DNA from 4 places in the Actinoplanes sp. L3-i22 genome. Region 1 is predicted to be linked to each of the others. Evidence: riboswitches for the same ligand, from Rfam matches in the RefSeq annotation. Region 1 holds a riboswitch; each other region holds the start of a gene.
The links. A riboswitch is a leader RNA that binds a small molecule or an ion and turns the genes downstream of it on or off. The one in region 1 is predicted to bind cyclic di-AMP.
Positions count from the first base shown of each region.

Region 2: linked by a shared signal. The riboswitch ahead of L3i22_RS01780 (hypothetical protein) and the one ahead of L3i22_RS08515 (C40 family peptidase) in region 1 are both predicted to bind cyclic di-AMP.
Region 3: linked by a shared signal. The riboswitch ahead of L3i22_RS14410 (C40 family peptidase) and the one ahead of L3i22_RS08515 (C40 family peptidase) in region 1 are both predicted to bind cyclic di-AMP.
Region 4: linked by a shared signal. The riboswitch ahead of L3i22_RS02615 (transglycosylase family protein) and the one ahead of L3i22_RS08515 (C40 family peptidase) in region 1 are both predicted to bind cyclic di-AMP.

Region 1 covers NZ_AP024745.1:1,845,042-1,852,881, forward strand. The annotation lists gene L3i22_RS08510 (Mur ligase family protein) at 1-1,144, opposite strand, end outside; cyclic di-AMP (ydaO/yuaA leader) riboswitch at 1,559-1,743, shown strand; gene L3i22_RS08515 (C40 family peptidase) at 1,798-2,580, shown strand; gene mraZ (division/cell wall cluster transcriptional repressor MraZ) at 3,460-3,891, shown strand; gene rsmH (16S rRNA (cytosine(1402)-N(4))-methyltransferase RsmH) at 4,041-5,216, shown strand; gene L3i22_RS08530 (hypothetical protein) at 5,396-6,076, shown strand; gene L3i22_RS08535 (penicillin-binding transpeptidase domain-containing protein) at 6,245-7,840, shown strand, end outside.
Region 2 covers NZ_AP024745.1:381,848-389,687, reverse strand. The annotation lists gene L3i22_RS01790 (ABC transporter ATP-binding protein) at 1-607, shown strand, start outside; gene L3i22_RS01785 (hypothetical protein) at 667-1,704, opposite strand; cyclic di-AMP (ydaO/yuaA leader) riboswitch at 1,710-1,846, opposite strand; cyclic di-AMP (ydaO/yuaA leader) riboswitch at 2,055-2,188, shown strand; gene L3i22_RS01780 (hypothetical protein) at 2,192-3,226, shown strand; gene L3i22_RS01775 (glycoside hydrolase family 65 protein) at 3,296-5,665, opposite strand; gene L3i22_RS01770 (beta-phosphoglucomutase family hydrolase) at 5,680-6,420, opposite strand; gene L3i22_RS01765 (ATP-binding protein) at 6,519-6,971, opposite strand; gene L3i22_RS01760 (ABC transporter ATP-binding protein) at 7,119-7,840, opposite strand, start outside.
Region 3 covers NZ_AP024745.1:3,252,665-3,260,504, reverse strand. The annotation lists gene L3i22_RS14435 (phosphatase PAP2 family protein) at 1-366, opposite strand, end outside; gene L3i22_RS14430 (M48 family metallopeptidase) at 597-1,613, opposite strand; gene L3i22_RS14425 (AAA family ATPase) at 1,610-2,878, opposite strand; gene L3i22_RS14420 (epoxide hydrolase family protein) at 2,926-3,999, opposite strand; gene L3i22_RS14415 (MarR family winged helix-turn-helix transcriptional regulator) at 4,053-4,514, shown strand; gene L3i22_RS14410 (C40 family peptidase) at 4,745-5,725, opposite strand; cyclic di-AMP (ydaO/yuaA leader) riboswitch at 5,742-5,877, opposite strand; gene L3i22_RS14405 (M56 family metallopeptidase) at 5,991-6,908, opposite strand; gene L3i22_RS14400 (BlaI/MecI/CopY family transcriptional regulator) at 6,905-7,255, opposite strand; gene L3i22_RS14395 (cytochrome ubiquinol oxidase subunit I) at 7,332-7,840, shown strand, end outside.
Region 4 covers NZ_AP024745.1:561,882-569,721, reverse strand. The annotation lists gene L3i22_RS02630 (trans-acting enoyl reductase family protein) at 1-1,104, opposite strand, end outside; gene L3i22_RS02625 (PP2C family protein-serine/threonine phosphatase) at 1,101-2,504, opposite strand; gene L3i22_RS02620 (STAS domain-containing protein) at 2,501-3,286, opposite strand; cyclic di-AMP (ydaO/yuaA leader) riboswitch at 3,759-3,942, shown strand; gene L3i22_RS02615 (transglycosylase family protein) at 3,944-4,555, shown strand; gene L3i22_RS02610 (nuclear transport factor 2 family protein) at 4,563-4,922, opposite strand; gene L3i22_RS02605 (LysR family transcriptional regulator) at 4,993-5,868, shown strand; gene L3i22_RS02600 (ExeM/NucH family extracellular endonuclease) at 5,974-7,840, opposite strand, start outside.

The DNA of each region.
Region 1 (7,840 bases):
GCACCTGCGCCAGCGCCTCGTCGAAGGTGTGTACGTGCTGGAACGGGACCTGGTTCACCTGGAGGCGGACGGCCAGGTCGTACGCCCGGTCACCGGTGATCAGCACCGGCCGGTCACGCAGCGGGGCGAAGTCGACGTCCCACAGCCAGGAGGTGTCCAGACCGTCGGGGTCCCGCGCGTTGATCGAGAGCAGGGTCGGCGCCTGGTCGGCCATGTCGAACGCCTCGAGCCAGCTCGCCGGGTTCTTCGCCAGGAGCAGGCGGATGTTGCGGCCGTCCCGGTCGACCTGCGCGTACCGCCCGGCGATCGAGGTGACCCGGGAGAGGCGGGGCAGCGCCTCGATCGGGCGAACCCCGAACTCGCCGGCGACCGCGAGCGCGGTGGCCGCGTTACCCAGGTTGACCTTGCCGGGGAGCTGCAGCTTGACCAGGTGCCAGTCGCCGCGCGGGTCGATGACGCCGTCCTCCTCGACCACCCACTGCGGGGCCGGGCGGCGGAGCGGGCAGCCGGTGCACCACCAGTCGCCGTTGGCCCGCTCGATCGGGTGCCCGCTCTCCGGGCAGACGAACGAGTCGTCGTGCCAGCGCTGGCCGGCACTGAACCAGGTGCTCTGCGGGCTGGAGCTGGCCGCCCAGACGACCATCGGGTCGTCCGCGTTCGCCACCACCTTGATCTCGGGGTGGCCGGCGAGCGCGGTCTTCCACAGCTGCGCCATCATCGCCACCTCCTTCGCCCGGTCCAGCTGGTCCCGGGAGAGGTTGAGCAGCGCGACCACCTTGGGCCGGGTGGCCTGGATCACCTGGGGCAGGTAGTGCTCGTCGGTCTCCAGCACCGCGAACGGGGTGTGCCCCTCCTTCGCCAGCGCCGAGGTGTGCCCGGTGGGCATGTTCGCGCCGTACCCGTTGGTGGCGACCCGGCCGAGCACGCCGAGCGCGGCCGCGGTGAGCCGGGTCGTGGTGGTCTTGCCGTTGGTGCCGGACACGAGCGCCACGGCACGGCCGGACGCCAGGTGGGCCAGGAGGTCCGGATCGATCTTGAGACCGATCCAGCCGCCGATCACCGACCCGTCGCCGCGTCCCGCGGCCCTGGAGAGCGCGGCCGCCGTCTTCGACGCGGTGGTCGCGACAATGGCCCGTAGAGGCATCTTCCCGTCCGTCACGCCAGCGAGGGTACCGGACCCGAGGGTTACGTCGAGTTGCCGGAAGGCCTGGATCACCGGACCAGGCCGGGTAGTCCGAACGGGTTACCACGTTTGCGCCGATGGTTGACGTTCCGCGATCACGAACGGGTTACCACCTGAGTTTTTGTGTGTTCTGGTTCACTGGGGGTGATCGACAGTGCGTGTGCGGTCGACTACGAAGCGCGATGACATTTGTCTCGCGGAGGTAACAAACTGGACAGGGGCCAGTGTGCCAACTACGCACAGTGACGAGACGGCGTCTAACGTTCATGGGCGAAGTCGGGTACCAAAGATTCACCGGCGGCATCCGCTCGCCGGTTCGCGCTCAACCGGTTCACGCCGAGCCCTGCCCCGGACCGGTGGACGCGACCACCTGCACGAACAGAAACGCTGACTAAGGCATCAGGGGGCAGGGACGGGGGAACCAATACCCGGTCCGCGCCGCGCCGTCCCACCCGACGACGCGGAGGCAGGACCTTGGGGTGAAGCCACCACACGGTGGCCGGGCAAGCCTTCCCGCCCGAACCCGACAGCTAACCTCGCAGGCGTGCCGGAGGGAAAACCTGACCGTGCACGAACACCGTTCGGGCCGCCACCGCGCGAGCCGCAGCCGTCGCATGTCCGGTGCCACCACCGCGGCACTTTCTCTGGGGTTCTGCCTCTGCGCCGGCCAGCTGATGGCTTCGTCACCCGCGTCCGCGGCGACGACACCCACCGCGCAAACCGCGACCACCGCCGCCGAGTCGGCTGCGGTGAAGCCCACGTTGACCTACCGGGTCAACACCCTGAACCTCGCCTGGGGTTCGACTCTCAAGGTCACCGCCAAGGTCATCGACCCACGTACCGGGAAGATCGCCAAGGGCACCGTTCGCCTGCAGGGGTACCGCAACGGCAAGTGGGCGAACCTGGACACCGACACGTCCAAGACCGGGACGGTCACGCTCACGTCCAAGCCGAAGTCGGCGATCTACATCCGGACCGTCTTCACCGGGTCCGGGTACACGCAGTTCACGAGCATCCGCAAGAAGGTGTCGATCAAGGCCAGCGGCGCGAAGGTGCTGGCCGAGGCGAAGTCGCACACCGGCGCGCTGTACAAGTTCGCCGCCGCCGGGCCCAAGCGCTTCGACTGCTCCGGGTTCACCAAGTACGTCTACAAGAAGGCGGCCGGCAAGTCGCTGCCGCACAAGGCGAACAGCCAGCAGAAGTACGGCAAGGCGGTCAGCAAGTCGAGCAAGAAGGTCGGCGACCTGATCATCTTCCGGTCGGGGTCGTACGGGTACCACGCGGGCATCTACGCCGGTGGTGGGTACATGTACGACTCGCCGCACACCGGCGCCCGGGTCGGCAAGCACAAGATCTACGGCAGCAACTACGTCGTACGTCGTCTGGTCGCCGCCTGATCGGGGTCGATCCGCTCGGCGCGCCTGCCGGGCGGCGGTTCGCCGCCGTGACGGCTGACGCCGGGCAGTGATCCGCCGGGTGGTTGACGGCGGGCGGGGCCTGGCTGCTGGAGGTCTCGCCGGACGTATTCGGCGGACAGCACCAAGTAAATAAGGGACAACGCCAGTGGGGCGCGACCCGAACCCGGGGTCGCGCCCCACTGGCGTTCCCACCCGCCCGGCCGGGCGGGTGGGGCTGCCTCGCGCCGCCGAAAGCAGCCCTGATCGCCGGCCGCCGGTCTCGGCCGGCGTTGAGGGCTGCCTCGCGGCGCGGGAATGGGCCTGAGCGCCAGCAGGTCTTTGCCGCAGCCGGCGGCCTCGATCACGCTGCCGGCGGTGCGGGCGGTCACCGCCAGGAGCCGCCGCAGAGCCGGCGGCGCCGCCGCGGTCGAGCCGAGGGCGGCGGCGCGGCTGGGGGGTGTTTGTGGAGGGATTGCGCGCTCCACAGTCGCCGCTCGTGGGCTCCACTTTCCTCCCTCGCGGCGCTCCACTTTCCTCCCCACCCGCGGGTGAATCCCTCCACCAGGGGGTTTTCGGCCGGTTTGCGCGGGACTTATCGAACCTCGTGCGCCGGATGTCGGAAACCGGACCTCGTGGATCATGCTCGCGCCCTCCACTTCGAGCCACCCCCTGTGAACTGGGATTACGTCCGCGAAAACAGCTCGCGAGCACTCGCTTTCGGGTTGCAGGTGGAGGGAAGTGGAGTAGAGTGGGGCCCAGTGGCAGGACCGAGGAACCGAACCATGGGACTCGACCCGCGGAGCCTGCCGGCCCGAGTTGACAGGCGGTCCGCCCCCTCCGCGAAGGGGTAAACCGCCACGGCAAGGGGGTGGGGGCCGGATGTTCCTCGGCACGCATACCCCCCGGCTGGACGAAAAGGGCCGGCTGATCCTCCCGGCGAAGTTCCGCGACGAGCTGGCGGGAGGTGTCGTGATCACCAAAGGACAGGAACGCTGTCTGTACGTGTTCCCGATGCCGGAGTTCCAGCGCATCGCGGGCCAGCTGCGCGAGGCGCCGGTGACCAACAAGCCGGCGCGGGCGTACAGCCGGGTCTTCTTCGCCAGCGCGCACGACGAGGTTCCCGACAAACAGGGCCGGGTCACCATCCCCGCACATCTGCGGGAGTACGCGAGTCTCGGCCGGGATCTCGTGGTGATCGGGGCCAGCACCAGGGTCGAGATCTGGGACAAGCAGTCCTGGGACGACTACCTCTCGGCGAGCGAGCAGGAGTTCGCCGACATCGAGGAGGGGGTGCTGCCCGGCGGACTGTAGGGCGTGGCACTCGGTGGGCCGCTGGGAGTGCGGCCCGGACGCCACTGCTGCCGTACTGCGAGATCTCCAGCCGCTCCCGCTCCTGGCGCCTCTTCCCCGGCGCCAGGCGCGTGTCCGGGTCCGGGTTCACCGGGGCACGGACAGAGCGGATGGGGATCTGGCGGTACGGACGGGCGGCCGGGCCGGAACGGGCAGCGATATTGGTAACAACCGAGTGTGAAACGCGAACGGGTGGGTCAATGGGGGTCGACATGGGGGAGCCGCGCGGCACGCACGTTCCGGTGCTGCTGGAACGGTGCCTCGATCTGCTCGGCCCGGCTCTGGCCCGGCCCGGCGCGGTGCACGTCGACTTCACGCTGGGTCTCGGTGGGCACGCCGAGGCGGTGCTGGAGCGGTTCCCGGAGGCGGTCCTGATCGGACTGGACCGGGACACCGAGGCGCTGGCCCATTCGCGGCACCGGCTCGCCCGCTTCGAGGAGCGGATCCATCTGGTGCACGCCGTCTACCACGAGCTGCCCCGGGTGCTCGACGAGCTGCGGATCCCGGCGATCGACAGCGGGCTGTTCGACCTGGGCGTCTCCTCGTTGCAGCTGGACGAGGCGGACCGCGGGTTCGCCTACGCCCAGGACGCCCCGCTGGACATGCGGATGGACCAGTCCCGCGGGATCACCGCGGAAGAGGTCGTCAACACGTACGAGCCGGGTGCGCTGGTCCGCATCCTCCGGCAGTACGGCGAGGAGAAGTTCGCCCCGCGGGTGGTCTCGTCGATCGTGCGGGAGCGGGCGAAGGCCCGGATCGTCTCGACGGCCCGGCTGGCGGAGCTGATCAAGGACGCCATCCCGGCCGCCGCGCGGCGAACGGGTGGAAATCCCGCGAAAAGGTCGTTCCAGGCACTACGCATTGAGGTCAACGCCGAGCTTGACGTGCTCGAATCCGCTATTCCGGCGGCTTTGGACGCGTTGTCGCCCGCCGGGCGACTTGTGGTGATGAGTTATCAATCTCTGGAGGACAGGATCGTCAAGCGCGCGCTCACCGCGAGGGCGCGCAGCACCGGGCCGATCGACCTGCCGGTCGAACTGCCCGGGACGGGTCCGACGCTGCGGCTGCTGACCAGGGGGTCAGAACTGCCCAGCGAGGCGGAGGTGGCGGAGAACCCGCGGGCGGCTTCGGTGAAGCTGCGCGCGGTGGAACGGATCGACGAGCTTCAGAGCAGGGCGAACCAGCAGCCCGGGACCGGCCGCGAGCGGCCCCGGACGGCTGGCAGAGGTGGGGGACAGGGGCGGCGACGCCCGGGGCCGAGCCATGAGGGGGAGGGGGAAGCATGAGCGAGCGAACGAACGCGCCGCGGTCGGGGGGCCGTGCGGCGCAACCGCGGTCCACGGCCGGCGAGCGTGGACGCGGGGCGGCCCGCGAGGCCGCGACCGGCGGGATCGACGCGCGGGGGGCGCGTAGGTCCGGCCGGACCGGTGCCGGCCCACGGGGCGCCGACACGCGCCGGTCCGGGATGCGGAGCGACGAGGGGCGCGGGGGCGCCGGGCTGCGCGTCGAGGGGGACATCCAGGTGCAGATCGAGGGCACCGCGGCGAAGCGGCTGGACACCGGCGAGGCAGCCGTTCCGGTCCTGCCCCGCCTGCGGGTCGCGCCGCCGATGCCGATCCGGGCGCCGCGGCCGATGTTCGCGGCCGGCCTGATCGCCCTGGTGCTGCTCGGCGTGGTCGGCATTCAGCTGATCAACACCAAGGCCATGGAGCAGACGTTCCGGCTCGAGGCGCTGCGCAAGAACCAGGCCACCCTGGACGAGCAGCAGCAGGAGCTGCAGCAGCAGCTGAACCAGGTGTCCAGCCCGGGCAACCTGGCGGCCGCCGCGCGCCGGCTGGGCCTGGTGCAGGCGAACCCGCCGGCGATGATCCGGCTGCCGGACGGCAAGATCATCCGGACGCCGTCGCCGGGCAAGGGCCAGACCTCGGTCACCGCCCAGGAGTCGCTGACGACGGGCGCCGCGAACGCACCCGCCACGCCGGCGACCCAGGGCGCGACCGGCCAGAACGCGACCGGCCAGAACGCGACCGGCCAGAACGCGACCGGCCAGAACGCGACCGGTCAGAGCACCACGGGTCAGAACACCGGCCAGACCGCCGACGGCCAGAACGGCGCCGACCAGAACGCTGTGGGAACGGGGCAGTAAGCCGTGTCGCCGCGAGCCGACGACGAGACGCCGCGCCGGGGCACTCCGCCCCGGCGCGGCGCGTCCCGTGCCGTCCCCGCCGAGGGACAAGACGAGCCCGAGCGCCCCGAGCGGCGCGGTTTCTCCGGCATCGGTGAGGCGCGGGCGTACACGCCGCGCGGCCGCACGGTGGCCGAGCGCGGACGCACCCCGCGGACCGGGCGCACCGCGGACCCGTTCCGGCCGGCGTTGCAGGTGGTCGAGGGCGGCGAGGGCGGGACCCGGGCCCGGCAGCGCGGCGCACGCCCGGCCGAGCCCCGCGAGACCGGCCGCGAGCGGACCGAGAAGCGCACGCCGGAGAAGCGGACGCCGGAGAAGCGGGAGCCGCGCGAGGCGCGGGAGAACAAACGCGAGACCACCCGGGAGACCGCCGCGCCGGCGAAACGGCCGCGGCCGGCCGAGGCGCGCGACGATTTCCGGGTACGGCGTGATCCCCCGCCCGCCCGGGCCGCCGCTTCCCGCCGTACCCCCAAGCCGGAACCCGGACCACGGCGGACGGTGACCGAACGCAGCCGCCGCGGCCCGGTCCGGGCGCCGGCCCGCCGGCCCCGGCCGGTGCCGGCCGAACCGCCGAAGCTGGCCAACAGCACGCGCCGCCTGCGGCTCGGCACGGTGCTCGCGCTGTCGCTGTTCGTCATGATCGGCGTGCGGCTGGTGGTGCTGCAGGTGGCGACGTCGCCGACCGAGGTGCAGAGCCTGGTCAAACTGCGCGAGAAGCGGCTCAGCACGGTCGAGCTGCCGGCGCCGCGGGGCAGCATCATGGACCGCAACGGGGCGATCCTGGCGAACAGCGTCGAGGCGCGGTACATCTACGCCGACCCGGAGAACGAGAAGCTGCAGCGCGACGTCCCGGGCACGGCCGGGAAACTGGCCCCGCTGCTCGGCGTCGCGCCGTCCACGCTGATCGCGCTGATGCAGCGCAAGCAGGTGATGGGGACCTGGCTGAAGTTCCGCTACCTGAAGCGGGGCGTGGACATCTCGATCGCCGGCGAGATCGAGGCGATGAAGCTGCCGGGCATCTACACGCACATCGACGAGCGGCGGGACGTGCCCGGCAAGGACCTCGCGGCGAACCTGATCGGGTTCACCGGGGACAACCAGCACGGCCTGGAGGGCCTCGAGGCGCGCTACGACGACCTGCTGCACGGCACCGACGGCAAGCGGGTCTTCGAGACCGGTGCGGGCAATCTGAACGTGCCCATCACCGGCGGCTACGAGCAGGAGACCGCGGCCAAGCCGGGCAGCTCGCTGAAGCTGACCATCGACCGCTGGGTGCAGTACAACACGCAGCGGATCCTGGACGCCGAGGCGGAGAAGAACCACGCCACGGTGGCCGGCGCGGTGGTGATGGACATCAAGACCGGCGAGATCGTGTCCCAGGCCAGTTACCCGTCCTACAACGCGGCCAAGCCGCAGGACTACGACCCGGCGGACCGGATCGACGTGCCGACCGCGGTGGTCACCGACCCGGGCTCCAGCCACAAGCCGTTCGTGATCGGGGCGGCCCTGCAGGAGGGGCTGATCACGCCGGACTCGACGATCGAGGTGGCGCCGGCGATCCGGAAGGGCGACACCTCGTTCAAGGACAGTCACCAGCAGGCCAAGGGCACCCAGCTCTCGATCGCCGGGATCCTGGCCTACTCGTCCAACGTGGGGACCATCCGGATCGGCGACCAGCTGGGCAAGGACAAGATCTACGAGTACCAGCAGAAGTTCGGGCTGGGC
Region 2 (7,840 bases), 1.5 Mb from region 1:
CGTCAGCTTCGTGGCCTACAAGGGCGAGGCGATCGGCCTGATCGGCAGCAACGGCTCGGGCAAGTCGACCCTGCTGCGCGCGGTCGCCGGCCTGCTGCCGGTGTCCAAGGGCGCGATCTACGCGGCCGGCCAGCCGTCGCTGCTCGGCGTCAACGCCGCGCTGATGAACGACCTGCCCGGCGAGCGCAACGTCGAGCTCGGCTGCCTGGCCATGGGCATGTCGCCGGCCGACGTGAAGCAGAAGAAAGACGAGATCATCGCGTTCTCGGGCATCAACGAGCGCGGCGACTTCGCCTCGCTCCCGATGCGGACGTACTCGTCCGGCATGCAGGCCCGGCTGCGCTTCTCGATCGCCGCGGCCAAGAAGCACGACGTGCTGCTGATCGACGAGGCGCTCGGTACCGGTGACGCGAAGTTCCGCCGCCGCAGCGAGGAGCGGGTTCGCGAGCTGCGCGAGGAGGCCGGCACGGTGTTCCTGGTCAGCCACAGCGAGCAGTCGATCCGGGACACCTGCGAGCGGGTCATCTGGCTGGAGTCCGGCCTGATCCGCGGCGACGGGCCGACCGAGGAGATCCTCCAGCAGTACGAGGCGTACATGCAGAAGTAGGCATCGTCGAAAAAGAGCCCCGGGCCAGTGGCCCGGGGCTCTTTTTGTGGAGTCAACGGCTAGGTCACCGACAGATGTACGTGGTTCGTGTGGTCGGTCGACGGTGTCCCGCCGGCCCCGCTGTACGACTTCCACCCACTGCTCGGCAGCCAGATCCGTTTGAACCAGATCACGTAGAGCACGCCGAGCGTGTCCGAGTTGTGGATGAAGTAGTTCGCCAGGTTCGTGCCGTAGGTCTTGCTGGCACCGGTGGCCACCCCGCCGAAACCGCTCTTGTCGGCGGCGAAGTCACAGGCCCGGCCCTTCGGGTGCTCCCCGCTGTTCTGGTGCCGGAAGCAGGCGACGTACCGGGTGAAACCGGCCTTCTGCGCCTGCTTCATCGCGTACAGCAGACGCGGAGTGATGCAGCCGGTGGTGGTCGGGTCGTCCTCGGTGCACCCGCCGGAGAGGCTGCCGGACGGCTGGTCGGCGTTGGAACTGCTGCCGGAGGAGTCACCCGAGCCACCCGAGTCGGAGCCCTGGTTCGCGTCCTTCAGGGCCTGCTCGGCCTGGATCTTCTTCTTGGCCATCACGTTGACCTGACGCTGCTGCTCGATGATCGTCGCGTCGATCGCCGTCTTGGCCTTGCCCTGATTCTCCCGGGTGGTCCGCAGGTCGGAGATCGCCTGGTTCTGCCGCTCGGCCACGGTGGTCAGCAGCTGGGCGCGGTCCAGGAAGCCGGCCGAGGAGTCCGCGGTGAGCAGCGCGCTCAGCGGTCCGAGCCGGCCCATCGCGTACGCCTGCGCGGCGTACTTGTTGAGCGAGTCCTGCTGCGGACCGATCGCCGCGTCCAACTGCTTGAGGGCGGCGGCGAGCTTGGTCTGCTGCGTCTTGGACGTCTGCAACTTGGTCTTGGCGGTGACGTAACCCTTGGAGGCCTCGTCGAGTTTGTCGAGCAGGGACTTGGTACCGCCCTCACCGTCGTCACCGGACTCCCCGGGGGCGGCAAGGGGCCGGGGTGCCGCGGCCGCCGGTGTGCCGACACCGGCGATCCCGCTTGCGGCGACCAGCAGCGCGAGAACGGCCACCCATCGTCGCCGCGCAGTCACTTGCTGCACTGGCTGCTTCCTTCCGTCGGCCGCCGGCCGGGTTAGCTGACGGGTTCGGGACGAAGGAAATCCCTACCGCTGACGCGGATTCACCCCGGAAGAAATGTGGATCCCCGGCTCGCTGGTTGTTGCGATTAGGCGGCGGTTCCCGGGCGGGAACCGGAACCGACCATACCCACTCGATCGAGGAATCGACAGTTCTCACACTTATTGCAACGGCCCGGTCACGAGTCGTCACGCCATTACGGAACGTCGTCGGAAGGTAACGGCTTTGGTGGTTTTCCTGACCCTGATGCCGAGTGATATCTCAGGTAAACTGGCCGCCGGTCCTGCCAGGACGGCACCGCCCCCGAGTTGCCGGCAGGCCGCCGCCCAATCGTCGAAAGGCGAACCGGGGAACCAGGTAGTTGGGGTGAATCCGCATTACGCGGTAGGGATAGCTTCCGTCCCGAACCCGTCAGCTAACTCGGTCGGCGGTGACTAGGAAGGATTGTTGATGACCGCACGTCCCCGCCGGTGGCTGTTGCTTGCCCTGGCGCCGCTCGTGGCCACCACGATATTCGTGGCACCGGTCACGCCGGCACTCGCCGCTCCGAGCGGCACCTCGTCGACCCCTGCGGAGGGGGACGAGAGCGATGACCTCTCCGATCAGCTCGAGGCGACCAACCGGCGGTTCGTGAACGCCAAGGCCGCGGTCGCCACCTCGAAAAAGAACCAGAAGCTGCTGGCCACCCAGATCGCCGACGCCGAGAAGCGCCGTGACGCGCTGATCCCGGAGGTCAACGCGATCGCCCGCCAGCAGTACGAGTTCGGCACGCTGAACACGCTGAGCTTCCTTCTCCAGGCGAACAACTCGTCGGACTTCATCGAGAAGGCGGTCTCCCTGGAGGAGATCAACAAGCTGCACGACGCGAAGCTGAACGAGCTGAACACCGCTCTCACCACGATCACCGAGAGCAAGACCAAGCTGGACGCCGAGCTGAAGAACCAGACCACCCAGCTCACCATCCAGCAGAAGCAGCACGACTCGGCCGAGGGCCAGCTCGAGCTGCTCGGCGGCGGCACCGGCATCAACAAGACCATCACGAACGGCTTCGTCGACGCGGTCTCCAAGGTCGCGGCCCCGGCGCCGCGCAACTCCGACGGCGGCTTCTCCGCGGAGTCCTGCAACCAGGACGACCCGACGACCGACGGCTGCATCACCAAGCGGACTCTGCACCTCTACCAGGAGGTGAAGAAGGCCGGCTTCAACAGATTCGTCGGCTGCCATCGCAACGGCGGTCCGTTCGAGCATCCCAAGGGCCGGGCCTGCGACTGGTCACTGCAGAAGAGTGGCTTCTCGGTCGCGCACAACGACGACATGATGAGGTACGGGAACGACCTCACCGCGTTCCTGGTCCGGAACGCCGACCGGCTCGGAATATACTACGTGATCTGGTACAAACAGATCTGGTTCCCGGCGACCGGCAACTGGCACGCGTACCACGGTCCGAGTGACCACACCGACCACGTGCACGTGTCCCTGTTGTAGCGCCGCACCGAACATGAAAAAGCCCCCGGTCCTTCGCGGACCGGGGGCTTTCTCGTTGATACCGGAGAATCAGTGGTGCGGCGTGGCCCGCCGCACCGGCGCGCGGCCGGCCGGCTGGGTCGGCGCCGGGCCCACCGGGCCGGCCGACGGGATCGACATGGACACCGGGCGCACCTGGGTGACCTCGATCTCCTTGCCGTGGTGCAGCAGGGTGAGCCGCGCCGAGCCGCCCCCGTTGCGCAGGGAGTAGGTCACCTCGTCGGCGGTGACGTTGACCCGCAGGCGCAGGCCGTGCCAGAGCAGCGAGAAGTCCAGGTTGTTGATCCGGCTGGGCAGCCGCGGCGCGAACGACAGCTGGCCGTTGAAGTCCCGCATCCCGCCCAGGCCGGCGACCAGCGCGATCCACGAGCCGGCCAGCGACGCCACGTGCACGCCGTCCCGCGCGTTCTGGTGCAGGTCGTGCAGGTCCATCAGGGCGGCCTCGCCCAGATAGTCGTGGGCCAGCTCGAGGTGCCCGGTCTCGGCCGCCATCACGGCCTGGATGCAGGCGGAGAGCGACGAGTCCCGGACGGTCCGCGCGTCGTAGTACGCGAAGTTCCGGACCTTCTCCTCCGGGGTGAACGCGTCACCGCGGATGTACATCGCCATCACCAGGTCGGCCTGCTTGACCACCTGCTTGCGGTACAGATCGAAGTACGGGTAGTTCAGCAGCAGCGGGTAACCCTCCGGCGGGGTGTTCTCGAAGTCCCACTCCTGGAGCCGGGTGAAGCCCTCGCACTGCTGATGGACGCCGAGCTCCTTGTCGTACGGGATGTGCACGGCCGCCGCCGCGTCCCGCCAGGAGGCCGCCTCCTCGTCGTCGACCCCGAACCGGCGCGCCAGGTCCGGGTGCCGCTTGCAGGCGTCCACCGCGGTCATGAAGTTCTGCTGCGCCATCAGGTTCGTGTAGATGTTGTCGTTCACGATCGCGGTGTACTCGTCCGGCCCGGTGACGCCGTCGATGTGGAACCGCCCGTGCCGGTCGTGATGACCCAGCGAGCGCCACAGCCGCGCCGTCTCCACCAGCAGCTCCAGGCCGACCTCACGCTCGAAGTCGAGGTCGCCGGTGGCCTGCACGTACCGCCGGACCGCGTCGGCGATGTCCGCGGCGATGTGGAAGCCCGCGGTGCCGGCCGGCCAGTACCCGGAGCACTCCTGGCCACGGATGGTCCGCCACGGGAACGCGGCGCCCTGCAGCCCCAGCGTCTGGGCGCGCTCCCGGGCCAGGTCGAGCGTCGAGTGCCGCCAGCGCAGCACGTCCGCCGCCGCCGAGGGCTGGGTGTAGGTGAGCGCCGGGAGCACGAACGTCTCGGCGTCCCAGAACGTGTGGCCGTCGTACCCCGGCCCGGTCAGGCCCTTGGAGCCGATCGGGCGCTTCTCCGCCCGGGCGCCGGCCTGCAGCGTGTGGAACAGGCCGAACCGGACCGCCTGCTGCACCTCCGGGTCGCCCTCGACGCGGACGTCGGAGTGGTCCCAGAACGCGTCCAGGTACTCCCGCTGCTGCTGGACCAGGCCGTCCCAGCCGTCCAGGCGGGCGCTGGCCAGCGCCGCGCCGACCTGGTCCCGCAGGCCCGGCAGCGAGCGGACGCTGGACCAGCCGTAGGCCGCCAGCTTGACCACGCGCAGCTTCTGCCCCGGCTCCAGGCGGCAGGCCACCGTGGTACGCAGCCAGTCGCCGTGCCCCTCGGTGGTGATCGCGTGCCGGCCCGGCGTCTCCACCAGGTGCTCCATGGCCGCGGCCATCCGCAGGTCACTGACCTTGGTGCGGTGCACCAGCAGGCCGCCGGAGCGCTGCTCCAGCATCTCCTCGGCCTGCAGCGGCTGGGCCAGCACGGCCGCCACCCGCGGGTCCTTGCTGCTCGGCGGCAGCTGCTCGTTCGCCACCAGCTCGGACTGCAGGATCAGCCGGGCCGCGCCGTCCAGCGGCTCGACCTCGTAGAGCATGCCGACCACGGCCCGCTGGGTGAACGAGACCAGGCGCACCGTGCGCAGCCGCACGCCCTGCCCGGACGGGGAGACCCACTCCACGGTCCGCTCCAGCGTGCCGGCCCGCATGTCGAGCACCCGCTCGTGCGAGCGGAGCTCGCCGTAGCGGACGTCGAACGGCTCGTCGTCGACCAGCAGGCGCATCAGCTTCGCGTTGGTCACGTTGACCATGGTCTGGCCCGACTCGGGGAATCCGTACCCACCCTCGGCGTGCGGCAGCGGCCGCAGCTCGTAGAACGAGTTCAGATAGGTCCCGGGCAGGCCGTGCGGCTCGCCCTCGTCCAGATTTCCGCGTATCCCGATATGGCCGTTCGAGAGAGCGAACACCGACTCGGACTGGGCCAGCAGGTCCAGGTCCAGCCGGGTCTCCCGGATGTGCCAGGGGTCGACGGGGTAGGCCCGTTCACGGATCACGGTCGTGCCTCTTCTTAGAGATTGATCAGTTCGGAAAGATCAGTGACAACGACGTCGGCGCCGTTCTCCCGCAGCGCGTCGGCCTGGCCCACCCGGTCCACGCCGATCACCAGGCCGAACCCGCCGGCCCGGCCCGCGGCCACGCCCGCCTGGGCGTCCTCGTAGACCGCGCAGCTCTCCGGCGGAAGGCCGAGGAGCTTCGCGCCGTGCAGGAAGGTGTCCGGCTTCGGCTTGCCGGGCAGGCCCAGCTCGCGCGCGACCACCCCGTCCACCCGGACCTCCAGGAGGTCGGCGATGCCGGCCGCCTCGAGCACGTCTTTGCAGTTGGCGCTCGCCGACACGACCGCGCGGCGCAGGCCGGCGGCCTTGGCGGCCTTCAGGTACTCCACCGAGCCGGGGTAGACCTGGACGGCGCCTTCCTTGATCTTCTGGAGCACGAGCAGGTTCTTACGGTTGCCGACGCCGTTGACGGTGTCCTGGTCGGGACCGTCGTCGGGCGTGCCCTCGGGCAGGGTGATGTCCCGGGAGGCGAGGAACGTACGGACGCCGTCGGCCCGCTGCCGGCCGTCGACGTATCGGTGATAGTCGACCCCGGAATCGAACGGCACAAACGGTTGATCATGCCGCTCCGACCACGACCGGAGGAACGTGTCGAACGTTTGTTTCCACGCGGCACTGTGCACAAGGGCGGTGTCAGTCAGCACCCCGTCAAGATCGAAAAGGCAAGCGGTCACCTGGGAAGGAAGTCCGAGCACGCGCCCAATGTAGTCGCACCCGTCGCACGACGAGAGGCGAAGGGCTCCTTCACATTTCCTGGGTGTTTCATAAGCCGTTCAAGCTGCTGTTTCAGCTTTCAGCTCAACCCACCAAGATCAATTCGGAGCCCTATCGACGTGCCGATCGGCCCGGTCGCCGTGGTCACCTCGTCGCACAGTTGGTGCGCCAGCCACAACCCACGGCCGCCGATCTCCTCCGTACCGGGGAGGAGGTGGCTGTCCTGATGACCGTCCGGGATGCCCGGGCCCGCGTCGGTGACCACGCACCAGACCGAGCCGGACTCGACCCGCAGCACGATCCGGCCGTGCCCGCCGGCGTGCAGCACGACGTTGGTGATCACTTCGTTGATCGCCAGCACGTACCCGGAGAGGCGATCGCCGGCCACGCCGACCGCCGGCAGCAGGCGGGTCACCTCGTGCCGCAGCACGGTGATGTCGGCATCCCCGAACGTCCGGTCCAGCAGGACCGAGGAGGCGGACCGTGGCGGGGCGGCATCGGCCCTCGGCTCCCCGCTGGGAGCCGAACGCACGGTTTGGCCGATCCTGTCCTCCACCGTCGTGCAGCCTACGCGCTGTGGCCGCCCGGTGGCAGGAGGCATCCACGATCCCGCCCGGAAGTGGCGATCCGAATTCACCGTTCCCCCTCACTCGGCGCCCGTCGGTCAGCGCCGCCTTGGTCAGCGCCAGCCCACATCGATCCGGTCGCCACGCTCGTCGAAGAAGTGCACCGCGTCCATCGCCACCGACACGGTCAGCGGATGTCCGGGATTGACCGCCGGGTACGGCGCCAGCCGCACCGACAGCTCGGCCGCCTTCCGGTGGTGCCGGCCCGGGTCGTTCAGCAGGCTCACCGGCGCGCCCTTGCTCTCCGGCGCCGCGGCCGGCGCGCCCTTGGTGAGACGCTGCAGCGCCCCGCCGAGCCGCTTCAGCGTGCCGCCGGAGCCGTTCTGCTCGGGCACCGTCCCGCCGATCTCGTCCACCACGATCGCGGTCGCCCCGATGTCCAGGTAGGCCAGCGACTCGTGGCCGTGGTGCTCGAGGTACCGGATCCGCCCGTGCAGGACCGCCCCGGCGGTGTCCGGCGTGACCGGGGTGAGCGCCTCGGCCCGCACGCCGACCACGATCCGCTCGCCGTGGTATCGCGCCACCGCCCGCGACCGCGGGTCGGACCAGGCCAGATACAGGTTCTGCTCACCGAAGTTCAGCGCGACGTACCGGTCCAGGTGCACGTAGACCTGCGCCTCCAGCAGGTTCATCCGCGGCGAGCCGAGGAACGCCGCGACGTAGAGCGTGGCCGGACGCCGGTAGACCTCGGTCGGCGTGCCCAGGTCCTGCAGCACCCCGCGCCGCATGATCGCCACCCGGTCCGCCATGGTCAGCGCCTCGGCCTGGTCGTGCG
Region 3 (7,840 bases), 1.4 Mb from region 1:
CGCGGTCCCGGTGAGCAGCGCGAGCACGTTGCGGGTCCAGCGGTAGTGCGCGGGCCGGTGCAGGTACAGCCAGATCAGGCAGGCCGCGGTGGCCGGGAAGTGCACGTACGCGTAGTAGCTGTTCGCCACCTCGACCAGCCAGTGCCACGACATCAGCCGGTGCTGGACGCTCAGCTCGCCCGGCAGATGCAGCCAGCGTTCCAGGTCCCACACCTTGGTCGCGTTGTCGAACGCCTCGCCGACGTGCCCGGTCGCCGCCACCCGGCCGATCTTGTAGACCAGGAACATGACCGCGACCAGGCCGAGCTCACGGAGTGCGGAGATCCAGCGGGACCGCGTGGAAGCGGTTGGGGCGGCGACGCTCACGGCAAGCTCCTCGATGAGCCGGACGGCGTGCGGAGGAAAGCTCGCCGGCACTATAAAAAGCGAAAAATGGCCACATCACGTGACACCGGCGCCACTCTAGTGACGGGTCGCAACACCGGCGCTCACCTGCGGAAACAGAAACCCGATGTCCGCGGGGTGACGGCCGGTCAAGCGGAGCTTGAATGAACCATGACGCACAGCATCCGGCGATCTTGCCACATGGGCAAGTTTTAGCCCGGATTTAGTGATGTAACCCGCACCCGAAATACTCCGGAAACGCACAGGATCAGCACAGCCACGGCTGCTAGGACGAGCGCCGGCAACCGGGTGCTCACCCCGTACCAGACGAGCAGCGCGACCGAGGCGCCCGCCGCAACCAACCCGGTGATCACCGTGCCGCGCGGCAGCAGGGCCAGGCACCGCCAGGGCAGGCGCCCGGCCGGCAGCAGCACCCGGCCGGTGAAGGACACCATGACCACCGCCACGACCAGGGCGATCGCCTGCGCGAACAGGCCCGCGAGACTCCACCAGGGGGCCGCCAGGCGCACCGCGAAGGTCAGCGGCACACCGACCGCGAGGCCGCGCTGCAACCCGGCCAGCACGCCGAGGATCGGCCACGCGAGGGCCTCGGCGCGCAGCCGGTCCGGATGGTCGGCGGCCAGCTCGCGAAGGCCGCGCATGGCCTCGCCGACGTGCAGGCGCTCCGCGTTGAGCAGGGCGATCAGCCAGCGGCCGCCGGGGTTCTCCGGATCCTCCGCCAGCGCGGCCCGGGTGGCCCGCGCGGCGGCCCGGCGGCGGCCGGAGACGCGCTCCACCTCGGCCAGGGTCAGCAGGCTGGGCACCGATCGCGCGTCGAGCGCCAGGGCCTCCCGGGCCGCGCCGCGGGCCCGCCGGAAATCCCGGCTCGCGGCGTGCGCCCGGGCCAGCACCCGGTGCACCTCGGGCTCGGCGGGGCGCAGGCGGGCGGCCTCACTCGCGGCCTGGATCGCTTCCGAACCGCGGGACAGGGCGATCAGATTCTCCGCACGCTCCGCGTGCGCACCGGCCGATCCGGGCCCCGCCTCGATCGCGGCCTCCGCGGCGGCCAGGCCGTCGGCGGGCCGCCCGTTCAGCCGCAGCACCGCGGCGAGCAGCGCGAGCAGGTCCGGATCACCCGGCCGGGTGAGCAGCCCGAGGCGCAGCTCCGCCTCGGCTTGGTCGAAACGTCTCAGTTCGGCGAGCAGTCGCGCGCGCGCCGCCGCCGTCACCGAGTCTTGCGCTTCTTGAGGTACGCGGCCAGGTCGTCGTATTCGCCGCTCTGGTTGGCGAACATGGCGACGTTGCGAGCGGTGGTGAACCAGGCGTCGGTGGACGGCCGCACCTCACGGACCGCGGCCAGCATGTCCGCCTGATTGATCATGCGGATCTCGCCGGTGTCGATCGAGTCGCGCATCGCGAACTCCGCGGCGGTCTCGCAGAGGTGCGCCAGGTCGGCACCGGAGTAGTTCTCCGTCACCGCGGCGACCGCGTCCAGGTCGACGCCCGCGACCGGCCGATCCCGCAGGTGGAACTCGATGATCGCGGCCCGCGCCGGGCCGTCCGGAGGCAGCACCAGGACGGTCCGGTCGAGCCGCCCGGGCCGCCGCAGCGCGTCGTCCACGTCCCACGGCGCGTTCGTCGCGGAGAGCACGAACACGCCCTCGTTGCCGCCCTGCACCCCGTCGAGCTCGGTCAGCAGCTGGTTGACCACGGTCCGCATCGAGGACGAGTGCAGCTGGCTGCGCTTGTGGCCGAGCGCGTCGATCTCGTCGAGGAACAGCACGCACGGCGCGTGCCGGCGGGCCGACTCGAACAGGTCGTGCAGGTTCCGCTCCGAGCTGCCGACCCACATCTGCAGCACGTCGGTGATGGACAGCGAGATGAACGCGGCGCCCATCTCGCCGGCGACCGCGCGGGCCAGGAACGTCTTGCCACAGCCGGGCGGGCCGTAGAGCAGCAGGCCGCCGCGCAGGCTCTTGCCGAACAGGCTGCGCAGCTTCGGGTTGCGCAGCGGGCCGAGGAAGGAGACCTCGAGCCGCTTCTTGACCTCGGCCATGCCACCGACGTCGGCGAGGGTGACGGTCGAGCGCTCGACGTCGAAGGCCCGGTCGTCGTGACCGGTCACCGGGTCGGGCTCGTCGCCGGCGCGGGCGAAGCGCGGCGGAACGACGTCGCCGAACTGCTGCTCCATCGCGGACCAGTCGAAGCCACCGGCCGGCGCCGGCGGAGCCGCCGGAGCCGGCGTGCCCGGCTCGGCGCCCTCGGCGACCGGCTCGGGAGCGGTGGCGGCCGACGGCGGGGCCAGTGCGGACGTCATCAGCCCCCGCGCGGCCGCGTTGCCCGGCTCCCGGCTCAGCACCTGGGCGGCGTGCTCGATCGCCTCGGCCCCGCGCCCGGCCGCGACCAGCAGCTCGGCCAGGTGCAGCCGCAACGTCAGGTCGTCGGGGCGGGCCAGCACCGCCGCGGTGAGACTGTCGATCAAGGCGTCGCTCATAGAACGCGATTATGCCCGCGCCACTCCCGCCCCGGCCGCTCGCCCTTTCAGCCATCGGTGAGCGTCCGGAAGAAGGTGATCACGTCGTCGGCGAACAGGTCCGGCACCTCCAGCGCGGCGAAGTGCCCGCCCCGCGGGAACTCGGTCCAGTGCCGGACGTCGTAGCGCTGCTCGGCGAACGGCCGGATCGACTGGGTGATGTCGCCCGGAAGGACGGCGACCCCGAGCGGGGCGGGGCAGCCCACCGGCACGTTCACCCCACTCTCCCGGACCAGTCGGGCGGCGGATCCGGCGGTCCGGTGGAACCAGTGATGGGCCACGTCGGCCAGGATGCGATCGTCCGGCACCGGGGTCGCCGGGTCGGACCAGCGGTCGAACTTGTCCGCCCAGAAGGCGAGCAGCCCGGCCGGCGAGTCGTTGAGCGCGTAGGCCGGGGTCTGCGGGCCGGTGGCGAACAGCAGCTGATGCGGGTGCCGATTCTTCGCCAGCTCCGTCGTGCGGGCGAGGCGGGCCTGGTCCCGCGGCGTGAGACCGTCCGGCAGGCCGACGGTGGGCAGGTAGTTGATGTGGACGCCGACCACGTTGCCCGGGGCGACGGCGGCCAGGTGCCGGGAGATCCCGGAGCCCCAGTCGCCACCCTGCGCGCCATATCGCGAATAGCCCAGCATGGCCATCAGCTCGGCCCAGGCCTCGGCGACGCGCTGCTGGCTCCAGCCGCGGCGGGTGGTGGGCCCGGAGAGCCCGAACCCCGGGATGGCCGGGACGACCACGTGGAAGTGCTCCGCGAGCCGCTGGACGACGTCGAGGAACTCGACCGTCGAGCCGGGCCAGCCGTGCGTGAGGATCAGCGGCAGGGCGGCCGGGTCGGAGTTGCGCAGGTGCATGAAGTAGACCCGGTCGCCGAAGATCTCCACGACGAACTGAGCGTACGAGTTGAGCTCCGCCTCGTGCCCACGCCAGTCGAACTTCTGCCACCGGTCGGCCAGCGCGCGCACCCGGGCCAGGGGAATGCCGTAGTCGTCGCCGGCGCCGGGCAGCTCGTCGGGCCAGCGGGTGCGGGCCAGCCGGTCGGTGAGGTCGTCGAGGTCGGCCTGCGGCAGGTTGATCCGGAATTCGTTCATGCGGCTAACGTTAGCCGCCCGAACGTTAGTTGGTCCAATGTTATCGTCGACACATGGACCACCTGCCCAGCTGGCTGCTCACCCAGACCGCCGCGCACGCCCACCGCCTGGTCGGCGACGGGTTCGCCGCGGTGAACGCACGGGGCTATCACCTCCGGCTGCTGACCTCACTGACCGTCGAGGGGCCGGCCAGCCAGGCCGACCTGGGCCGGCGCACCGGCATCCACCTGAGCGACCTGGTCGGCGCGCTCAACGAGTTGGAGTCGGGCGGCTTCGTGGCCCGCTCCCCCGACCCGGCCGACCGGCGGCGCAACATCATCACCGTCACCGACGCCGGCCGCTCCCGCGCGTGGGACCTGACCGTGCGCGCCGCCCAGGTGCAGGAGGAGCTGCTGGAGCCGCTGTCCCGGGCCGAGCGGGAGCAGCTGGTCGCGCTGCTCCGGCGGCTCCTCGATCACCATCGGACGGTGAGCCCGGCCACACCGGGCACCGACGCCGCCGCGAAAATGTCGTAGCCGGCGGGCAGGATCCCGGGTGTCCGATCGACGGGGAGGGACGACCGATGGGCAGGACGCCGGACCACACGATCAGGGAGCGCCGAGGCTCCGACGGCGGCGAGCGGGTGCGGGCCGAGGCGAGACGGCGGGCGTGCTCCACGCCGTACGGGAAAGGGGGTCGAAAGAATTGGGGTCGAAAAAGGCCGCCCCCGGCGAACCGGAAGCGGCCCTCTCGCCGTGAGTGCGGTCTAGCCCGGCCGGCGATAGCCGGCGATGGGACCGCGGTCGATCGTCGCCATCCGGACGAAGTCGCCCGTGTGCGGCGCGTGCACCACCATGCCACCACCGATGTAGATGGACACATGGTGCACGTCGGAGTAGTAGAAGACCAGGTCACCCGGCCTCAACTCGCTCCGGCTCACCGACTTCCCGGACGCCCACTGATCCTTCGTGTAGTGCTCGAGATGCACTCCGACAGCCGCCCACGCCGCTTTCGTCAGGCCGGAGCAGTCGTAACTGTTCGGGCCCTCGGAACCGAAGACATAGGGCTTCCCGACCAGGTCACACGCACGCTGAGCGGCACGGCCACCCTTGTCGTTCGTGTATTCGACCGGGCACGGGCCCGTCTTGTACGGCCCGTCGCTGGCTCCGGCCGCGCCGTATGCCTTGAGCCGCAGCTTCTGCAGGGAGGTGATCTCCTTCTCGATCGCCGACTTCTTCTGTTTGAGGTCGGTGTCCCGGGTGGAGATCTCGGTCGCCAGAGCGTCGACCTTCGCCTTGTCGGCGGCGTACTTGTCGCGGAGCTTGACGACGTCGCCGATCGATGCCTGGCGGTTGGCGGCCAGCTGCTCGAGAAGCGAGAGCTTCTCGGTCAGGTTGCTCGCGCTGCCGCCCAGGATCGCGCCGATGGCGGTCGGCGGACCCTGCATGTACGCGTCCGCGGCCATGCCGCGCACCTCACCAAGAGCCGCGTCGACCTGTTTCTGCAGCGGGGCGAGCGTCGTGTTCAGCTGCTTCTGCTGCTTCTGCAGCTTGAGCAGCTTCCCGTGCACGTCGTTGTAATCCTCGATGACGGGCTCGAGCTCGTTCCACTGCTTGTCGATCTGGGCTTCGACGCTGGACGGCGAAGGCGTGGCGTAGGCAACGACAGGTCCGGTGAGAACGATTCCGGCAGCGGTGACGGCGCAGAGCAGTCCACGCAGCACACCTCGCGCGCCTATCCGTTTCACGTAGGTGCGTTGTCCTTTCTTCCTGCTCGGCCGCCGACCGGGTTAGCTGACGGGTTCGGGCGGGAAGCGCGCCCGGCCACGATCGCTCGTGGCTGCACCCCGGGGAACCTGGGTCCCCGGCTCGCCTCGCGGCGATTAGGCGGTGGTTCGGCAGATCGGCCGGTTGGACGATGGGGGGCTGTCGAACCGGGGACCACCGTACTCGGATCATGCGGGCAAATGAAGCTTGCGTCCGCGAGGAAACTACCCGCACAGTCACCGGTACTCACAGTGAGCGAAACGGCCACGCATCCAGGGCTTGAGCTAGCCACGGCACGATCAGAATCACGGTGGGTAACACCAGCAGACCGATCGCGGCGACCCCGGCGACCACCGACAAACCGGTCGAACGGGGCGCCGGCCCGCCGAGCCGATCAAGTCGCCGGCGGCGGGATTCACCCGCCGGGTCGGCGGGCGCCTCCTCCGCCAGAGGGACGGCGTCGGCCAGCCGGGCCAGCGCGGCCCGCAGCGGGACCGGGCCCGTCCGGCGCCTCGCGGCGTCGTCCGACACCATCTCCAGCAACAGATGTACGGCGTCGAGCGGCGCCCGTGACCGCAGCGGCCGGGGCACCGCCTGATAGAACGCGGTGAACGACTCCATCACCAGCTCGTGCCGGTGCCGCAGGTGCGCCTGCTCGTGCGCGAGCACCGCGTCCACCTGCTCCCGGTCCAGGATCCGCAGCACCGCGTCACTGAGCACGACGCGCGGCTCCCGGCCGGGCACGCAGTAGGCCAGCGGCAGCGTCCCGTCCAGCACCCGGACCTCGGCCCCGCCCAGCTCCTGATGCCGTTCGGCGCGATCGAGCAGGTCGGCGAGCATCCGGTGCCGCTCGCGCCGGGCCCGGGCCCGCACCGACACCTTGATCAGCGAGATCAGCAGCCGGATCACGATGGTCGCGGCGACCGCCAGGGAGAACACCAGCGACGCGACCACCCACGGGTGATCCGCGCCGGCCGCCCGGGTCAGCTCCTCGGGGGCGGCCAGCACCACGCCGAGCGCGCAGAGCACCGCGGTGAGGGTGAGGGCCTGCCAGAGCAGCACGGCCGCGACCGGGGCACGGTCCACCCAGCGAGCGCCGGCCAGGATGCCCGGGGCGACCAGCGAAAGGGTCAGCCCGAGGGCTCCGAGAAGAAGAGCGGTCACGTCTCTTTCGGTGGGGAGTCCAGGGCGGCTTGGATCGCGCCGGGGGGCAGCTGACCGAGGAAGTATGCCAGCGCGGCGTCCTGATCGGGAGTGCCGTTGAGCGCGTCGAACATCAGGGCGGCGGTCATCTCCTCGCGGGACTGCGCGGGGGCGTACCGATAGGCGCGGTCCTCCATGGTTCGCACGACCAGTTTCTTCTTCGCGAGACGGTCGAGCACGGTCATCACCGTGGTGTATGCCAGATCACGGTCGGCGAGGATGCCGAGATAGACCTGCCGGACCGTCAAAGGGACATGCGAAGCCCACAACTGGTCCATGACCTCACGTTCGAGACCGCCAAGTGCCATGTGACCCATCCTACTAGGGCCAGTCGTACTACGTCTCGTAGTATCTACTACGAAGAGTCGTAGAGGGGGACACCCGGTGGACGTGCTCGACCTGACCCGGCTGCAGTTCGCGGTCGTGACGATCTATCACTACCTGTTCGTGCCGCTGTCGATCAGCCTGTCGGCGGCCGCGGCCGGCCTGCACCTGACCTGGATGCGCACCGGCTCGGAGAAGTTCCTGCACCTGACGAAGTTCGTCGGCAAGCTGCTGATCGTCACGTTCGCGGTCGGCGTGGTCACCGGCCTCGTGCAGGAGTTCCAGTTCGGGCTCGGCTGGAGCGCGTTCGCCAAGTTCTACGGCGACGTGTTCGGCCCGACCCTGGCGATCGAGGGGATGCTCGCGTTCTTCCTGGAGGCGACGTTCCTCGCGCTGTGGTACTTCGGGTGGGGACGTCTGCCCCGGAGGGTGCACGCGGCCACGATCGTGGTCGTCGCGGTCGGGACGCTGCTGTCGGCGTACATCATCCTGGCCGCCAATTCCTTCATGCAGAACCCGGTGGCCTACGCACTGGACCCGGCGACCGGCCGGGCCCATCTGACCAGCTT
Region 4 (7,840 bases), 1.3 Mb from region 1:
CGCGGACTCGCCGAGCATCACCGAGGTCGCCGCGTAGCCCGGGTCGCCCTTGGCCCGCACCCGGGCGGTGTACCGCGCGCCGGACGTCGTCGTCGTGAAGATGTCCATGGTGAAGTGGCCCTCCTGCTGCGACTTCTCGCTCGGCCCGGTGCCCGGTTTCGGCAGGATCCGGTCCAGCAGGAAGCGGGTGGGCGGCACCGCGAGCCCGGCGAACAGCGCGCCCAGGCCCAGCTTCGTCCCGATCGCGATCACCGGGGACAGCGGTGACGCGCCGACGCTCATCGCCTCGCGGTACTTGAAGGTCCGCCCGTACGCCCAGGAGCGCAACGCGTTGCTGCGCCGGACCACCCGGGTGTTGTAGGACGCCATCACGAACGGCGCGAGCCGGCCGCGCAGCTTCGGGTCCACTTCGGAGGCCGGGAACGTGTCCAGGTCGCTCTGCCGGCCCACCTTCGGCTCGGCCTGGCGGTCCGGGCTCAGCGAGTACGGGCTTCCGGCCACCCGCCGCAGCGCCGGCTCCCGCTTCATCACGTCCACCTGGTTGCGCATCGAGTCGATGGTGCCGCCGCTGATCCCGCCGCGCAGGCTGGTGACGACGAGCGTGGTGTCGGTCAGCTCGCCCGCGCCGTCCGCGGCGATCAGCTGGTGCAGGACGTGCACGCCGAGGTCGGACGGGATGGAGTCGAAGCCGCACGAGTGCACGATCCGCGCACCGGTGCCGCGCGCGAGCTCGTGGTTCTGGTCGATGCTGTCCCGGGCGAACAGCACCTCACCGGTCAGGTCGACGTAGTCGGTGCCGGCCGCGGCGCAGGCGTGCACGAGCGGAAGGCCGAACTTCGCGTACGGCCCGACCGTGGTGATCACCACGCGGGTGCGCCCGGCCAGCGTGGCCAGCGCGTCCGGGTCGGCCGCGTCGGCGATCAGAATCGGCCAGTCCACGTTCAGCCGGGACTTCACCGCCGCCAGTTTCGCCGCTGAGCGCCCGGCCAGCGCGATCCGGGTGCCGGCCGGCGCGTGCCCGGCGAGATAGCGCGCCACCAGCACACCGACGAAGCCGGTGGCGCCGTAGATGACCACCTCGAAATCACGTGAACGATCGCTCATGATCGGTGATTGTGCACCCCGGACCGCACCTTAGGAAACTCATCGGTAACAACGGGTCGATCATGGCGGCGGTGGTTTCGTTTCGCCGGGGTGGCCCGGATGACCAGGGCCGCGATGTCGTCGTGATCGCTTCGGCCCAGCCAGTCGCCGGTCCGCTGCCCGATCCGCTCGGTCACCAGGGCGGCCGGCATGCCGGTGTACTCGCCCAGCAGGGTGACGAGACGGCGCAGGCCGAACGGCTCGCCGTACGGGCCGCCCTCGGCGTCGACGACCCCGTCGGTGTAGAGCACGCAGGCCTCTTCCGGGGCGAGCTGGATCGTCGCCTCGGCGAACGTCGCCGGGTGTTCGACGCCGAGCATCATGCCGCCGATGGGTACCGGGTCCACGGTTCCGGTCTGCCGCACGACCAGTGGTGGCGGGTGGCCGCCGGCGGCCAGTCGCAGCCGGGCACCCCCGTGCGGCAGCGCCTCGACGACGCCGACGATCAGGGTGGCGAACTGCGTCGCCTCGGTGGAGTGCGGGTCGAAGGTCGCCGCGTTCAGCAGGTTCAGCATGTCCAGGGGTTGTCCGTTGATCCGGCGCAGCACCTGGAGCGACTGTCGTAGCCGGTTGCCGGCCACCGCCGCCTCGACGCCCTTGCCGCAGACGTCGCCCAGGACGCAGAACACGCCGCCCTCGGTGCGCGGCTCGGCGTGCACGATGTCGCCACCGATGCGCAGCGCCTCGCGGGCCGGCCGGTACACGGACGCCAGCTCGAGACCGGCGACGTCGGGTATCGGCGCGGGCAGCAGCGCCGTGCGCAGAGTCTCGGCGACCTCGGCCTGCTCGCGGTAGAGCACGGCCGCCGTCACCGCGCGATTGACCGCGGTCCCGAACTCGGCCGCGACCGATCGGCCGGCCTCGGTGAAGGTCGCCTGATCGGGGTCGCGCAACAGCAGCAGCGCGCCCCGGCCCTGGTAGGAGTACGTCACCCGGACGATCACGCCGTGACCCTGGTGCTCGGCGCCGTCGGGCAGGGCCCATCGGCCGGGCGGGATGGGCCGGACCCGGGCGCCGCCGGAGTCGGTGAGGGTTGCCTGGATCCAGCCGGGCAGGTCGGCCTGAGCGACCGTGTTGTCCTGATCCGGTTTCGGGGCCGGCGCGCTCTCCTGACCTGCCGCCCACCACCGCGCCTCCTGCCGGTCGACGGCGAGGACGAGCACCGCCACCCGGGCCAGCTCGGGGAGGGCGAGGCGGACGGCGGCAGCGGCGGTGCGGTCGAGGTTCAGTGACCGGCCCAGCGTCCGGTACGCCGCGATGAGCAGATCCCGTCCCCGGTCGGGGCAGGCCGCACCGCCGGCCTCGACGGGCGCGTCGTCGTCGTGCTGGTTGCCGTTCATGGCGGTGTGCCGGACGGTCACCCGGTCGCGACCGCGAAGGTCAGCTGAACCCTGGTGCCGCCGGGGCCGGTGTCGATGTCGACCCGCTGGCAGATCTGGCCCACCAGCCACAGGCCGTAGAGGCCGATGTGGCCGGGGCGCGGGCGGGGGCGTTCGCCGCGGTAGCGGCGGGGAATGCCGCGGCCGCTGTCGCTGATGCTGAGGAACAGCAGGTTGCCGCGTCCGGCAGCGGTGATGTGGCCCGAGCCGCCGCCGTAACGTACCGCGTTGGTCATGATCTCGGTTGCCGCGAGCAGCAGGTTGTAGCGCTCCTGCCCGGACATCGCCAGGCCGTCGGCGTAGCCGGACAGCTGCCGCCGGATGTGTCCCATGTTGTCGCCGCCGAACGCCTCGTCGAGGACCTCGGCGAGCGGCGCGGCGCGCCCGCCCGAGGTGGCGAACTCCGGCGGGGCCGGGCCGCCGGTGCGTGAAAGGCGGGCGTCGTCCGGCGGGCGCAGGCCGAGGAACACGGTCAGGCCGGCCAGATGGAGGTGTCTCAGCACCTCGGGGGGAGTGCCGGCCACGTGGAACGTCTTGGCCGCGCGCCGCGCGCACCGGCGCACGAGCAGCAGCAGAGCGACTCCGGAGGAGTCCATTGAGGTGACTTCGGTCAGGTCGACGGCCACGTGCGTGCTCGGCTCGGCCTTCAACGCCTGTTCCAGATGCGTCAGCACGTCGGCGTGGCGCACCAGGACCAGTGATCCTGCGAGTACCAGACGAACCGTGCCCTCCGCGGTGACTACGACGTACGCGGGATGCTCCATGTGACGACCTTTGGTTGGTCGGTCTCTGGCTCGTCGGCTCAGGTCGGCTGGATGCCGCCCATCGTTCTCCGGGACGCGGCAGCCGACAAGGGACGACACCCATCAGAGCCCAATTCATGCACAATCCGCGCGAACTGCGCGTCCTCGTGGCCCGCGCACCCGGGTCGCGCCCACATCAGACAACAAAGCGGTGATGAGCCGTCATGCGGAGGATGACCGGTTCGGCGAGACGGGGCCCAGGCACGCCGAACCGCGCACCCACTCTTGCGTGTCCGGTCACAAACGGCGTTCCCCCGCACGGTTGACCACGTAGGTGGCAACCGGCGCCGCCACTGAAGAACTCGGGTTGTTATTCACACAAAGGAAGATCAAAGCGGCTAATTTGTGAGAACAAAGTCACCAGCCCCGCTTCCGGGCGTGGTCAGTCCGGAGAGGTGGTGGCTACCGTCGGCAGTCCGCAATTGCGGACACCGTGGCCGGAACGCCGAGTCCTGCCTGCTGGTCACGGTCAACAACACACAGGCATGGAGCGGGGGACCCACAAGTTCTCCGGCGCGCTCACGTTGAGCGCGCCTCGGGGTGAAGCCGCCTGACGGCGGCCGGGCTCCTCGGCCCGAACCCGACAGCTCACCTCGCAGGCGTGGAGGGAAAAACTTCATGCTTCACCTGAACAAGCGGGTTCGTCGTGCGGTCTCCCGGCGAGCCCAGTCTCCGCGCGCCCTGAAACGCGCGCTCGGCATCATGGTCGCCGGTCTCGCCGGTGCGGTCGGCATGCTGGCGGTCGAAGCCACACCCGCCAGCGCCGCCCCGGACGTGAACTGGGACGCCGTGGCCCGGTGCGAGTCCGGCGGCAACTGGCGGATCAACACCGGCAACGGCTATTACGGCGGGTTGCAGTTCAGCCGGTCCACGTGGCGTGCGCACGGGGGCGGGAAGTACGGCTCGACCGCCAACGTGGCCTCCAAGAGCGAGCAGATCACGGTCGCCGAACGGGTCCTGCGGAACCAGGGCATCGGTGCCTGGCCCACCTGCGGGCGTCGCGGGCTCACCAAGGCGCGGACCACCGCCGCGGTGAACCCCTACCGCCTGGCCTCCTACGACTCGCCGCTGAGGACGACCGGCACCTACGTCGTGAAGCGCGGCGACACCCTTTCCGCCATCGCCACGCGCTACCGCGTCAAGGGCGGCTGGAAGGCCCTTTACCGCGCCAACGCGAGCCGCCTGGGCAGCCCGAACCGGCTGACGGTCGGCCAGCGCCTGGCCTTGTAGGAGCAGCTCAGGGCCGGGCGAACTCCGGCTGATCGAGCACCCGCAGCCAGGTTCCGTCCGGCTGCCGGCGGACCACCTGCGCCCTCGCCCCGGCCCCGTCTCTCGGCGGCGTCGCGGTGAGGGCCAGGTCGCCGCTGATCAGCGTGGGCAGCGGCGGCTCGGGCTCGAAGCGGGGCATCCTCGGCAGCAGCTCGGCCCAGAGCTGCTGGATCGCCGCGCGCCCGACGGTCTGGCTGCCGGGCGGGTAGGCCATCACGGCGTCCTCCTCGTACAGCAGGGCGAGGCCCTCGGCATCCTTCGCGTTGGCGCGCTCGACGAAGAGGCGGGTCAGGTCTTCGGGCTGCTGTGCCTTCTCGCGTTCGCTCATGACTTCACCCTGCCCCTACCCGATCCACAAGTCCAACAGATGGTTCTTCTGGCTACTACAATTTCTACTCATGGATCTGCGGCAGCTGGAGTACTTCGTCGCGGTCGCCGAGACCGGCAGCTTCACCCGCGCCGCGGAGCGGGTGCACATCACCCAGTCCGGGGTGAGTGCGCAGGTCAAGGCGCTGGAGCACGAGCTCGGCGCGGAGCTTTTCGACCGCAGCGGCCGGACCGCGCGGCTCACCGACGCCGGTGCGGTCGCGCTGCGCCACGCCCGGGCCGCCCTCGACTCGACGCTCGACCTGCGGGACGCGATCGACGACGTCAAGGGGCTGATCCGGGGCCGGCTGACGATCGGCATGGTGATCGGCTGCGAGGTCGCGCCACTCTTCGACGCGCTCGCCGCCTTCCACCGCGACCATCCCGGCATCGAGCTGGAGCTGGCCGAGGCGAACTCGGACCACCTGGTCGCGGGCGTGCGCGCCGGCGCGTTCGACGTGGCGCTGGCGGGGCTGGCCGGGGCGCCGCCGGAACACCTCGCGTCGCAGGTGATCGTGAGCGAGCGGCTGGTGGCGCTGACCGCTCCCGGCAGCGAGCTCGCGGGGCGCGGCCGGGTCACGGTCGCGGGGCTCCGGTCGTACCAAATCGTCTGTCTGCCGCAAGGGACCGGCATCCGGGACGTGCTCGACCAGGCCGGGGTGGCGGATTCCGGCTTGCGACCGGAGGTCGCGCTCGTCGCCACCTCGCCGGACACCGTCGCCGGCCTGGCCCGCCGCGGCCTCGGGGTCGCGGTCCTCAGCGAGTCGATGGCGGCCGCGCATCCCGACCTGGTCGCCGTGCCGATCGACGGCATCGGGATCCCGGCGCTGCTCGCCCTGGTCTGGCCGGAGCGGACAAGTCCGGCACTGGCCGCGTTCCTCAAGCGGTGCCTGGCCGCGTTCGCCTGAAAATCAAGATCAAAATCCGCTTACGGTACGCCCGCAGCCCGCCCGGAACAGCGGAAAGGCCCCCGCCGCGCAGATCGCGACGAGGGCCTCCCGGTCCATCAGGTGTTACCGCGTGATCGTCCGGAAGTAGACCTTGGCGGCCGACGTGTTGCCGGCCTTGTCCACTCCCCAGTAGCTGATCCGCAGGCTGCCCTTCTTCACGCCGGAGATCCGGACGCTCCAGGTGCTCCCGCTCAGCGACGCGTTCAACACCTCGGCCTTGGCCAGGGCGGACGTCCGCGAGGACGCCTTGGTCCACTTGCCGTGGCTGTAGTAGTACCAGGACTTGCCGCGCTGCTCGGTCAGCTTGACCCGAACCGTGCGGACGCCGGTGCCGACGTCGGTGGCCTTACCGGTCACCTTCGACCAGGACGACGCCCGGTTCGCGCCGCTCGGCACCTTCAGGGTCACCTTGGGCGCCCAGGCGTCCTTGCTGACCTTGACCGAGCCGACGGTCACGGTGGTGCCGGCGCCGACGCCGTTCACCGGGGTGACCTTGACCGAGAACGTGCCGGTCTTCTTGTACGTGTGCGACACCGGCATGTTCACCGACGCCGTGGTGGTGTAACCGTCACCCCAGGCGACCTTGACCGAGGTGCCGTTCACGCCGCTCACCTTGAGGGTGACGGCCTGGGTGGCGTAGATCGAGACGCGGTCCAGGCTGTACTTGCCGGTCTGCGCGGCCGCCGTCACGCTGCCGGCGGTGATCGCCGCGGCCGCGTTGCCGGCCTTGTCGGTGATCGTCACGGTGACCGCGAACGTGCCGGCCGTGGCGTACTTGTGGGTCGCCGTCGTGGCGCCGGCGGCCAGGGTCTCCGGCGCGCTGCCGTCGCCCCAGTTGACCACCTGGGTGATCTCGGTGGCCGGGCTGACGTCGTCGGCGAGCGCCTTCTGGGTCAGCGTGACCGACTGACCGGTCCAGATGCTTGTCGCGTCCACCGAGTAGGTGCCGGTCGGCGCGGTGGTGTCGGACGGGGCCGGCACGTACACCTTGCTGCGGAACGTGGTGTCCGCGGTGATCGGCGTGTACTTGGCGAAGAAGTTGACCAGCATGGTCAGGTCGTTGTCACCGGTGGTGATCTTGTTCGTGCCCTTGCCCAGGGTGAGGAAGTTGTCGCCACCCGCGGCGAGGAACGAGTTCGACGAGACGCGGTACGAAGTGGCCGGGTCGATGACCGTCCCGTTCAACTTCAGCGTCGACGCGACGATGTGCGAACCGGTCGCGGCGGCCGGGTCGTACTCGTAGGTCAGGCCCTTCGACACGCCCAGGTGCAGGATCGGGCGGGACGCGCCGGCCGGCTGCCACTGCTCCTCGAGGACCTGCTTGATCTGCGCACCGGTGAGGGTCTGGGTGACCATGTCGTTGGCGAACGGCTGAACCGAGTACGCCTCCGAGTAGGTGATCACCCCGTCGTCGCCGACCAGCAGGTCGGTACGCAGGCCACCCGGGTTCATGAAGGCGATCTGCGCCCCGCCCCGACCGGCGTCGCTGGTCTGGTCGAGCTGCACGTCGGCGATGAAGTTGCCCATCACCGACTCGGAGCCGCGGTCCTCGGCACCGGTCGCCGAGTACGCCCGCTTGATGTCGGTCGTGATGCTGCCCAGGACCTTCTTGCCGAGCTCGGCCGAGTTGGTCTTGGCGGCGGTCACGATGTCGGCGACGGCCGGGTCCGGGGTGTAGCCGGTGACCGGGATCAGTTCCGCGGTCGAGCTGATCACGGACTTGGTGACCGGGTCGTACTTGAGGGTGGCTCGGCCCAGCTTGACGCCGTAGTCCTCGGCCTGGATCACCGGACGGGTCTTGTCGGTGCCGGGGATCGGGATCTCGAACGCGTACGGCTGGTGGGTGTGTCCACTCAGGATCGCGTCGACGTTCGGGCTGAGCTTGGTGAACGCCCCGAAGACCGGGTCGTTCTGCAGCGCCTCGGCCGAG